DNA from 2 places in the Salipaludibacillus sp. HK11 genome. Region 1 is predicted to be linked to the other one. Evidence: riboswitches for the same ligand, from Rfam matches in the RefSeq annotation. Region 1 holds a riboswitch; the other holds the start of a gene.

Region 1 (4,775 bases):
AACATACGGGTGAGATTGCGCCTTTACTTTCACTTCATAAACATCTTGTAGAAGCTGTTCATTCCGTAAAATATCGACACCACCAACTCTTTGAAACTTCCCTTCATGAAGCAAGGCAACTCTGTCGGTATAAAGTGCCGCAACGTTCAAATCATGCAAGATTGCAAATATCGTTAACCCATGCTCTTTTTGCCATTTTTTCAACAAATCAAGCATGTAGAAAGAATGCTTCACGTCCAAATGATTTGTCGGTTCATCTAATAAAAGAACTTTCGGTTGCTGAGCCAATGCTTTGGCAAGCAGAACTCTTTGTTTTTCACCGCCACTAAGTAGTCGAAATTGTTTATTCCTATAATGATCTACATTAGCTAGTTCCATCACCTCATCAATGATTTCTCTATCAGCTTTCGAAATCGTCTTGAGCACACCTTTTTGAAACGCATAACGACCAAGACTAACAATTTCTTCTACGGTAAAATCAAAGGAAACTTGCGCTTCTTGAGCCAAAACTGCCACTTTTCTCGCTTTTTCAAGGTGAGACAATTTGGATAGCAGTTGACCGTCAATTGTAATTTCTCCTTGTTTGATAGGTAGACCACCTGTTATCAATTTAAACAGCGTCGTTTTTCCACTGCCATTTGGACCAAGCAGTCCAAAGAATTCACCTTTAACAATGTCGAAGTCAACTCCGTCAATAATAGGTTCTTCTGAATAGCCGCCTACGAGATTCTTGACATGGATCATACCGTTACCCCTTCCCAAGCCGATTTCTAATCAATAATAATGCAAAAACAGGTGCCCCAATCAAAGCAGTAATTACACCAATTGGAAGTTCTTTCGGGGCAATAATCATTCGTGAGACTAAATCAGCTATAATTAGAAACCCTCCCCCAACAAGGAACGATAAAGGTAACACATGCCTGTGATTTGGTCCAATGATGAGGCGGACCAAATGAGGGATTACTAACCCAACAAATCCAATGGAACCAGAAACAGCAACAGATGCTCCTGTTAATAAAGATGCTCCAACTAAAATATAGTATTTGCCTCGCTTAACATTCACACCGATATGTTCGGCTGCCTCTTCCCCTAAAGCCAACGCATTTAACTCCCGATAATGGACCAATAGAATAAACATGCCTATGATCATAAACGGAACGATGAGTTGAACGTGACTCCATCCTCTCATACCAACACTTCCGTAGAGCCAATAGATAATTTGCGTCATCGAATCTTGATCACCAAGCGATATCACCAAAGAGATGATTGCACCAATAAAAGAACTCATAATAATTCCTGCTAAAATAATCGTTTCAATCGCAAAGCTTCTGCTGGCAATTCTAACAAGACCAAACACGAGCATCAATGAAATGAAACCACCAATTATTGCTACAATTGGAAGTGTAAAACCGCCTAAACCAACAATCGTCACTTGAAAAAATATTACGATAACAGCTCCTAATGCGGCACCAGATGACACACCAATCGTATAAGGATCTGCGAGTGGGTTTCGAAGCAACCCTTGAAAAGCTGCACCCGCCAAAGCTAATGAAGCTCCTACACAAAAAGCCAATAACACGCGTGGTAAACGAATGTTCCAGATGATTCTATCTTGAACTTCGGGAAAGTCCGAGAGCAATTGCCAGCCAAATACATTGTCAATGATGATGTGGAAGATGGTTGGAACAGGGACTGTCACACTGCTCATAAATAGACCAAAGAGGATTGTACTAAGTACAAATCCTCCACTGAAAACATAAATCCAAAAGATTCGATTACTCAAAAATTTCTGGATAGACCAATTTGGCAAGAGTTTCCACTCCCTCAATTAATCTCGGTCCTGGTCGAATGACCGTATCGTTATCCACATCATGTATTCTTTCATCTTGCACAGCTGGTATGTCCGACCAACCATCACGTGATACCACTTCGTCAATTGGATCTTCCGCAACTCCATGGGTTGTAATAATCACATCAGGACTCAACATGACAATTTCTTCTTCAGTCAGGCTGACCCAACCTTCTTGATCTTCTGCCGCATTAGTTGCTTGAATCACTTCTAACATCTCATGCATAAATGTTCCTTGACCAGCTGTGAAAATATTTGGTGAGGGAGATATTTCGACCCAAACCGTCTTTCTATCTTCTTCAGAAATCTCTTCCGCTTTTTCTTCAATCTCAGCTAATGCGTCTTTCATTTCAACAACAATCTCATCCGCACGTGAACTAGTACCTGTAGCGCTACCAAGCATTTTGATCGTGTCATAAGCTTCATCAAATGATTCGCCACCTTCAATTACAAGCACATCGATACCAGATTGCTCATATTGATCCAAAATTTCTGAATGATTCTCGTAATGATATCTTTGAACAAGAGCCATATCAGGCTCCAACGACAATATTAATTCAGGATCCATATCCTGCCCACCTACATTTTGGATATCTTCTGCTTCTGGTGGATAATTACAAAAATCCGACACACCTATTAATCTGTCTCCAGCTCCAAGTTCAAAGACAATTTCCGTGTTACTAGGCAACAATGAAACGATCGTTTCAGGTTCTTCGTCAATTGTCACTTCCCGATCTACTTTATCTGTCAAGGTGATTGGAAATTCTCCACCAGTTACTTCTTCATTTGCTGCTTCGTTCTCTTCGTCCGCCGCATTCTCAATTTCATCATTATTATTTTCTGTTTCATTCGTGACTTCGTCGTTATCGTTCGCTTGATTATTTTCATTTACCTCTTCTTCATTTGTTCCACAAGCCGTCATTAATGCCAACGACAATGTTATTGCTGCACCTAATTGTCCCCATTTAATTCTCTTTTGCATCTTTTTGTTCCTCCTACATTCTTTTTATTACATAATAAAAACGCCATTCCTTTAGGAAAAGCGTTGAATGTAACAGTCACATAGAAATAAGTACCTATCATAATATAGATGACGGTTTGCATTCTAACACGTAGTAGAATTTTCTATGAACATGAAACATCCCTTTCCTCGAAGGTGTTACGAACAACTTGGCAGGTCTCCTGACTTACGCTTCATCGGATCAGCTTCCCTTCCCATGCTTTTATGTAAAAGCACAGTGGGCTTCTTTCAGCTTTCCTAAACGCTCACAGTGGCGGGACCGTGTCGGCTTTTACCGACTTCCCTTTTAACATGAATTCGTCAACGTATCGACGTGAATCATGAACCAAATTGTATCTATGAAATTGGGTTTTATTAATAGATTTAGTATAAATCAGTTTTCAAATAAAGTAAATTTATTTTTAATCTTTTTCAATATGACTAAGTCGAAATTCCTGCTGAAGTGAAAGTAGCCATGCCTTTTAAAATTTTTAGGGAAGATTCCACAATCGGAAAAGCAAGCGCCGCTCCGGTTCCTTCACCTAGACGTAACTCTAAGTCTAATAATGGATTTGCTTGGAGCATTTTCAAAGCTGTTGTGTGTCCTTGTTCTTGAGAGCGATGACTGAATATTAAATAGTCTCTCGCTTCGGGAACTAGCTTCGTTGCTAACAAGGCAGATACCGTGCAAATAAATCCATCAATAATGACAGGCTTTCGTTCAGAAGCTGCTCCTAAAATCGCCCCTGTCATACCAGCAATCTCCAGTCCACCTATTTTAGAAAGAATATCGAGGACATCCTCACGATTTGGTTTTCGATCCTCAAGCGCCTGGGCAATGATCTTTCGTTTCAATACACGCTGTTCAGCTGTGATTCCTGTTCCAATATCAACAATACCTTCCACATTCACTTCGGCTAATGTAGCGATGATTGCACTACTGCTCGTCGTATTCCCGATCCCCATCTCACCTAAGATAATCGAATTTGCACCTTGTTTAATTACTTGTTTTACAATATCGATCCCTACTTCAATTGCCTTTTGCGCCTCTTTCCTTGTCATCGCATCTTCCTTGGCAAAGTTAGCTGTTCCATAGCGAATTTTTTTATTAATAAAACCTGAACCTTCTATATCCGATGCAACACCTATATCAACGATCTCTAACATTGCATCTATTTGTTTTGTTAATACATTTATTGCCGCGCCACCTGCAAGGAAATTCGCCACCATTTGTGTCGTTACTTCTTGAGGAAATGCAGAAACTCCTTCTTTAGCGATACCATGATCGCCCGCAAAAACAATCGAAGCAGGAGGGGATACAGTTGGAAATGTATCTCCAGTTATTTCTGCTAACTGAACCGCTAGTTTCTCTAATCTACCTAAACTTCCTGGTGGCTTCGTTAAATTATTCAGGTGAGCTAGAGTTTGTTTCCCTACTTGTTTATTTGTCGCTGTGATTTTGTTTATTGTTGTTTCCATGCTGCTGTCCCTCTCTAAATATCTCAGTTTTTTTGAAATAAAGCCATTTTATCCTCGATCAATTCCATGTTGAGATGACTCTCAACCAGTTGAGCTAAGTGATGAAAGGATTGTTCTTTCAGTGCTTGAAAAGAAACCCTGTCATTTATTTCAGGAAGGCCTTTGCGTCCTCGTAAATCATTCAATATCACTTCTCTAAATCGATCATTTTCAAATATTCCGTGAAAGTACGTACCAATCGTTCGTCCATCTATACTAATAAACCCGTCTGTGCCTCCGTCTATCAATTGAACAAATCGATCCCCTTGTTCATCAGAAAATTGAGAGACACCCATATGAATTTCATAGCCTGTGACGGCTATCGTTTCACCACGATAGATAATCACACCTTCAGATAAAACAGTGCGTTTCTTATCAGTTAACGTCGTTGATAAATTTCCAATAAGA
Region 2 (4,775 bases), 1.7 Mb from region 1:
ATGATCGAACAGGCGATTACAAGAATTGAAGGAATAAATCCGACATTAAATGCGGTAGTTCAAAAGTTTTATGCTAAAGCAATGAAGAGTGTTAATGAAACCGAAACTGGAGCTCCATTCTTTGGGGTACCAATGTTACTAAAAGATATTACACAAGAAGCGGCAGGGCAAAAGATCACTTCAGGTTCTCGTGGTTTGAGAAACTATCGCTCAACTTCTGATGCAACATATACAAAACGATTGAAAGAAGCAGGAATGGTGATGATTGGGCACACGAATGTTCCTGAATTTGCTCTAATGGGTGTAACTGAGCCTTCTTTGTATGGCGCTACAAGGAATCCTTGGGATATTAACGTGACGCCTGGAGGTTCGAGTGGAGGTTCGGCAGCTGCTGTTGCTTCAGGAATGGTTCCAGTAGCAGGAGCAAATGATGGGGGTGGATCGATACGAATACCAGCAGCATACTGTGGATTATTTGGTCTAAAGCCTACGAGAGGTAGGACACCTGTCGGGCCAAATTCTGGCCGAGTTTGGCAAGGAGCTTCTTCAGAACTTGTCATAACAAAATCAGTTAGAGATAGCGCTGCTTGTTTGGACGCACTCTTTGTAGAAGAAAAGACAAATGCTTTTCGCGCTCCTAATTTTGATGGAAGCTACTTAGATGTTATGAATAAACCAATTAATCGATCTTTACGAGTTGCTTTTTCTGTGAATTCTCCGATAGGAACTCCCGTGGATAGACAATGTCAAGAAGGGGTATATCGAGCGGTAAAATGCCTAGAAAAACAAGGTCATCAGATAGAAGAAGTAGATGCACCAATAGATGGTCAACAAATTGCTAAGAGTTACTTAACGTTGTATTTTGGAGAAGTGGCAGCAAATCTTTCTGATATAGGTAGGCATCTTGGTAGAAATGTAACCATGGCTGATGTGGAACCTACTACGTGGCTATTAGGACTCTTAGGAAAAGGGACATCAGCAGAAGAATTTGTCTTGAGATTACGAGAATGGGACAAAGCAGCAATTGCAATGGAGAGATTCCATGAGACGTATGACTTATATATTACGCCAACAACGGCAATGCTACAGGCACAAATTGGTGAACTAGATTTGAAAAAGAAAGAAATAATGTTAATTCAACTTGTTTCAAAACTCCGTGCTGGGAAAAGTTTATTAAAATCAGGAATGTTAGATCAATTGATTGAACAAAGTCTTGGACGTACACCTTTCACGCAATTAGCAAATTTAACAGGGCAACCAGGCATGAGTTTACCAATTCATGAAACAAATGAAGGATTACCAATAGGTGTTCAAATCATGGCTGCTCGAGGGAAGGAAGATTTACTTTTTCAAGTTGCAACTTTATTTGAACAATCAGATTTATGGATCGACGTGCACAAAAATCCTTTTATGAGATTATGAAAGAAGCTAATATTTGACTCCATAAAAATATATCGACATAATATGACTATATTTTCACGAATTTACCTCATTTCACATAAAATATGAAGACTATGTAATTATATACTTTTAAAGGTGATTAGATTAAAATGGTATCGAGGTGATATCGATGGCAGTTGTAACAGTCGATTTTGATGGAACACTGTATCAAGGAAACTCATTCAAAAGCATGTTTCTAGTCGCTAAAAAGGAGTTCACTATAAAAGAGTGGCTTATTGTTGGACAAGGTTTACTGAAGTCTGTCGTACTTCGGATGATTAAGGGAAAAGAAGCATTTAGACATTCCTTTTTCAAATCATTTGCTAAGTCATTTAAAGGAAAAACAGACGAGGAACTAAAAGTTTTTTTCGAAAGACTTGTCCAAGAGGGAATTGCCGAAGTTCATCATAAATTGGTAGATAAAGTCCGGCAGCACCAAGCAGATGGAGATGAAATTGTCTTATTATCTGGAGCGCTCCATCCTTTTTTGTTTGCTTTTAAAAAAGAATTAAATTTAGATGCCCATGTGATAAGTACAGAACTTATTTTTGACGAAGAGGGTCTATGTACTGGAGAAATTGGAACAATTGTCAATGGGCAAGAGAAAGTAAGATTAATTGTAGATTGGTTGAGTCAAAACTCTAGTTCAATTAACCTAGATAAGGCTGATAGTATTTGGGCATATGCGGATAGCGAGAGTGATTTACCGTTGCTTGAGTTTGTAAATCATCCAATCGTTGTTAACCCGGGTGAAGAGATGAGAGAGATTGCTGAGAAAAATCAATGGCCTGTTTTTTGATTTGATACGCCTAATATATTTTGGGGTTGACAAACATTTAAAAATTAGTTAAGATTCAAACAATTTCATACTGTAGAAAATAGGTTGGATAAATCAAGATCAAGAGTCTTATTTATCTATTAAAAGGGAATCTGGTAAAAGCCAGAACGGTCCCGCCACTGTAAGATTGTAGTATTCATCGTTTAACCACTGGATTTGCTTTGAGATCTGGGAAGGTGATGAATATGATTACGATCAAGTCAGGAGACCTGCCTATTTTGACAGCACTGTCGACCTACGGGAAATAGGGAGGTGTTAAATATCATGTGTATCTATCTGAGATAGAGCATCGTTTGGTGACATTTGTAATTAACTGTGTCTTCAGAAGTATTTTTTAAATACTTATCGATCATACATATTACTTGGATATTTTCGCCTTTAATCTTAAGGTGGGAATATCTTTTTTTATGTTTTAAATTACGAGGAGGGTAATTAATGGAATTAAAAACGAGTGTACAAGGATATCCAAGAATCGGTGAAGAGAGAGAATGGAAGAGGACGCTAGAGTCTTATTGGAAGAAGGAGTTTGATCAATCCACTTTTCAAGTAAAAATGAAAGATATCCGTTTAGATCGCTTAAAAAAATTAAAGCAATCGGATCTTGATATTATACCAGTAGGTGATTTTAGTTATTATGATCACATGTTAGATACTGCCACGATGTTTGGACTAATTCCCAATCGATTTAAACACCAAGCAGAAAGTAATTCGCTAGACCTTTACTTTGCGATGGCGAGAGGAAGCAAAAATGCAGAAGCGTGCGAGATGACGAAATGGTATAACACAAATTATCACTATATTGTTCCGGAATTTGAAAACGATTGGGTACCAAAGCTAACAGAGAATAAACCTCTAAACGCTTTTCTAGAAGCAAAAGAGGAACTCAATATAAATGGGAAACCTGTCATCATTGGACCGTATTCCTTTTTATCGCTTTCTAAAGGATATCCAAAAGAAAAATTTTCGTATTACTTAGATATATTGCTAACGTTATATGCTAAAGTTATTGGTCAATTGACGGAGGCGGGAGCGGATTTAATTCAAATCGATGAACCGCATCTTGTAACTTCTTTAACAGATGACGACATTGAAATAGTAAAAGATATTTATGAAAAACTGGCAGATCTTGTTCCGAATTCAAAAATACTACTTCAAACATATTTTGATTCTGTTTCTCATTATGAACAAATAGTCCATTTACCTGTTGCTGGAATTGGATTGGATATGGTTTACGATAAAGAAAAACACGTTCAATATATTAAAGATTTTGGGTTTCCAAACGATAAAATATTATCATTAGGATGCATTGACGGGAAGAATATTTGGAAGACTGATTTAAATAATAGTTTTTCGATTGTAAAAGGTATTCGAGAATATTTACCGAATCATCAACTTCATCTTCAGTCTAGTTGTAGCCTTCTTCACTCACCCGTTTCGTTAGGAAAAGAAAAAGCCCTTAATGATAACTTGGTAAATGGATTAGCTTTTGCTGATGAAAAACTAGAAGAATTAAGATTACTTAAAGGAGCATTAACGGATAAAGATAAAGTGCTTCGAGATTGGGAGGAGCATCAACAGAAGGTCGATCTGTTTAAAGATAAGTACCAACGGTCGAATGATAAAAGAGAGGGGAAAATTGCTCAATCGTACCGATCCTTACCTTTTTCAGAAAGGCATACTATTCAGCAAAAGAAATGGCAATTACCAATACTTCCAACAACAACAATTGGTAGTTTTCCACAAACTCTTGATATGCGTAAAGCGCGAACATCTTATCGAAGGGGTGAGTTAACAGAAGAAACGTATCAGGGTATGGTTGAGGAAAAAATTCAACGCTGGATTACCATTCAGGAATCACTAGGATTAGATGTCTTTGTCCATGGAGAGTTTGAGCGTAATGATATGGTTGAGTATTTCGGTGAGAAGTTGAATGGATTTGCAGTAACAACAAATGGTTGGGTTCAGTCCTACGGTTCTCGTTGTGTAAAACCTCCTGTTATTTATGCAGATGTGACATTTGATAAACCGATGACTGTTAGAGAGAGCGCATATGCTCAATCGCTTACAGATAAACCTGTAAAAGGGATGCTAACTGGCCCAGTAACGATATTAAACTGGTCTTTTGAACGTAACGATATTCCAGCTAAAGCAGTAGCTGATCAAATCGCTGAAGCACTCACATCAGAAATATATCATCTAGAGCAATCAGGTGTGGAAATGATTCAAGTTGACGAACCTGCATTACGAGAAGGCTTGCCTTTAAAGGTAGAAAACCAAGCAGAGTACTTAAAATGGGCTGTTGAATCTTTCCGTTCTGCAACCTATAAAGTGAAGGATACGACTCAAATTCATACTCATATGTGTTACAGTGAATTTCATGAAATGATCGATTCTATCAAAGACATGGACGCCGATGTCATATCAATTGAAACGTCTAAAAGTCATGGGAAATTAATTCGAGTATTTGAAACAAATGTCTATGACAAAGGTATTGGCT

Evidence for each region. A riboswitch is a leader RNA that binds a small molecule or an ion and turns the genes downstream of it on or off. The one in region 1 is predicted to bind cobalamin.
Region 2: linked by a shared signal. The riboswitch ahead of metE (5-methyltetrahydropteroyltriglutamate--homocysteine S-methyltransferase) and the one ahead of ACM26V_RS21625 (ABC transporter substrate-binding protein) in region 1 are both predicted to bind cobalamin.

What each region holds. Positions count from the first base shown of each region.
Region 1 is NZ_CP181045.1:4,569,116-4,573,890, reverse strand. It holds gene ACM26V_RS21635 (adenosylcobinamide amidohydrolase) at 1-744, opposite strand, end outside; gene ACM26V_RS21630 (FecCD family ABC transporter permease) at 749-1,810, opposite strand; gene ACM26V_RS21625 (ABC transporter substrate-binding protein) at 1,776-2,831, opposite strand; cobalamin riboswitch at 3,004-3,215, opposite strand; gene cobT (nicotinate-nucleotide--dimethylbenzimidazole phosphoribosyltransferase) at 3,291-4,328, opposite strand; gene ACM26V_RS21615 (cobyric acid synthase) at 4,352-4,775, opposite strand, start outside.
Region 2 is NZ_CP181045.1:1,108,677-1,113,451, forward strand. It holds gene ACM26V_RS05635 (amidase family protein) at 1-1,422, shown strand, start outside; gene ACM26V_RS05640 (HAD family hydrolase) at 1,571-2,239, shown strand; cobalamin riboswitch at 2,304-2,510, shown strand; gene metE (5-methyltetrahydropteroyltriglutamate--homocysteine S-methyltransferase) at 2,714-4,775, shown strand, end outside.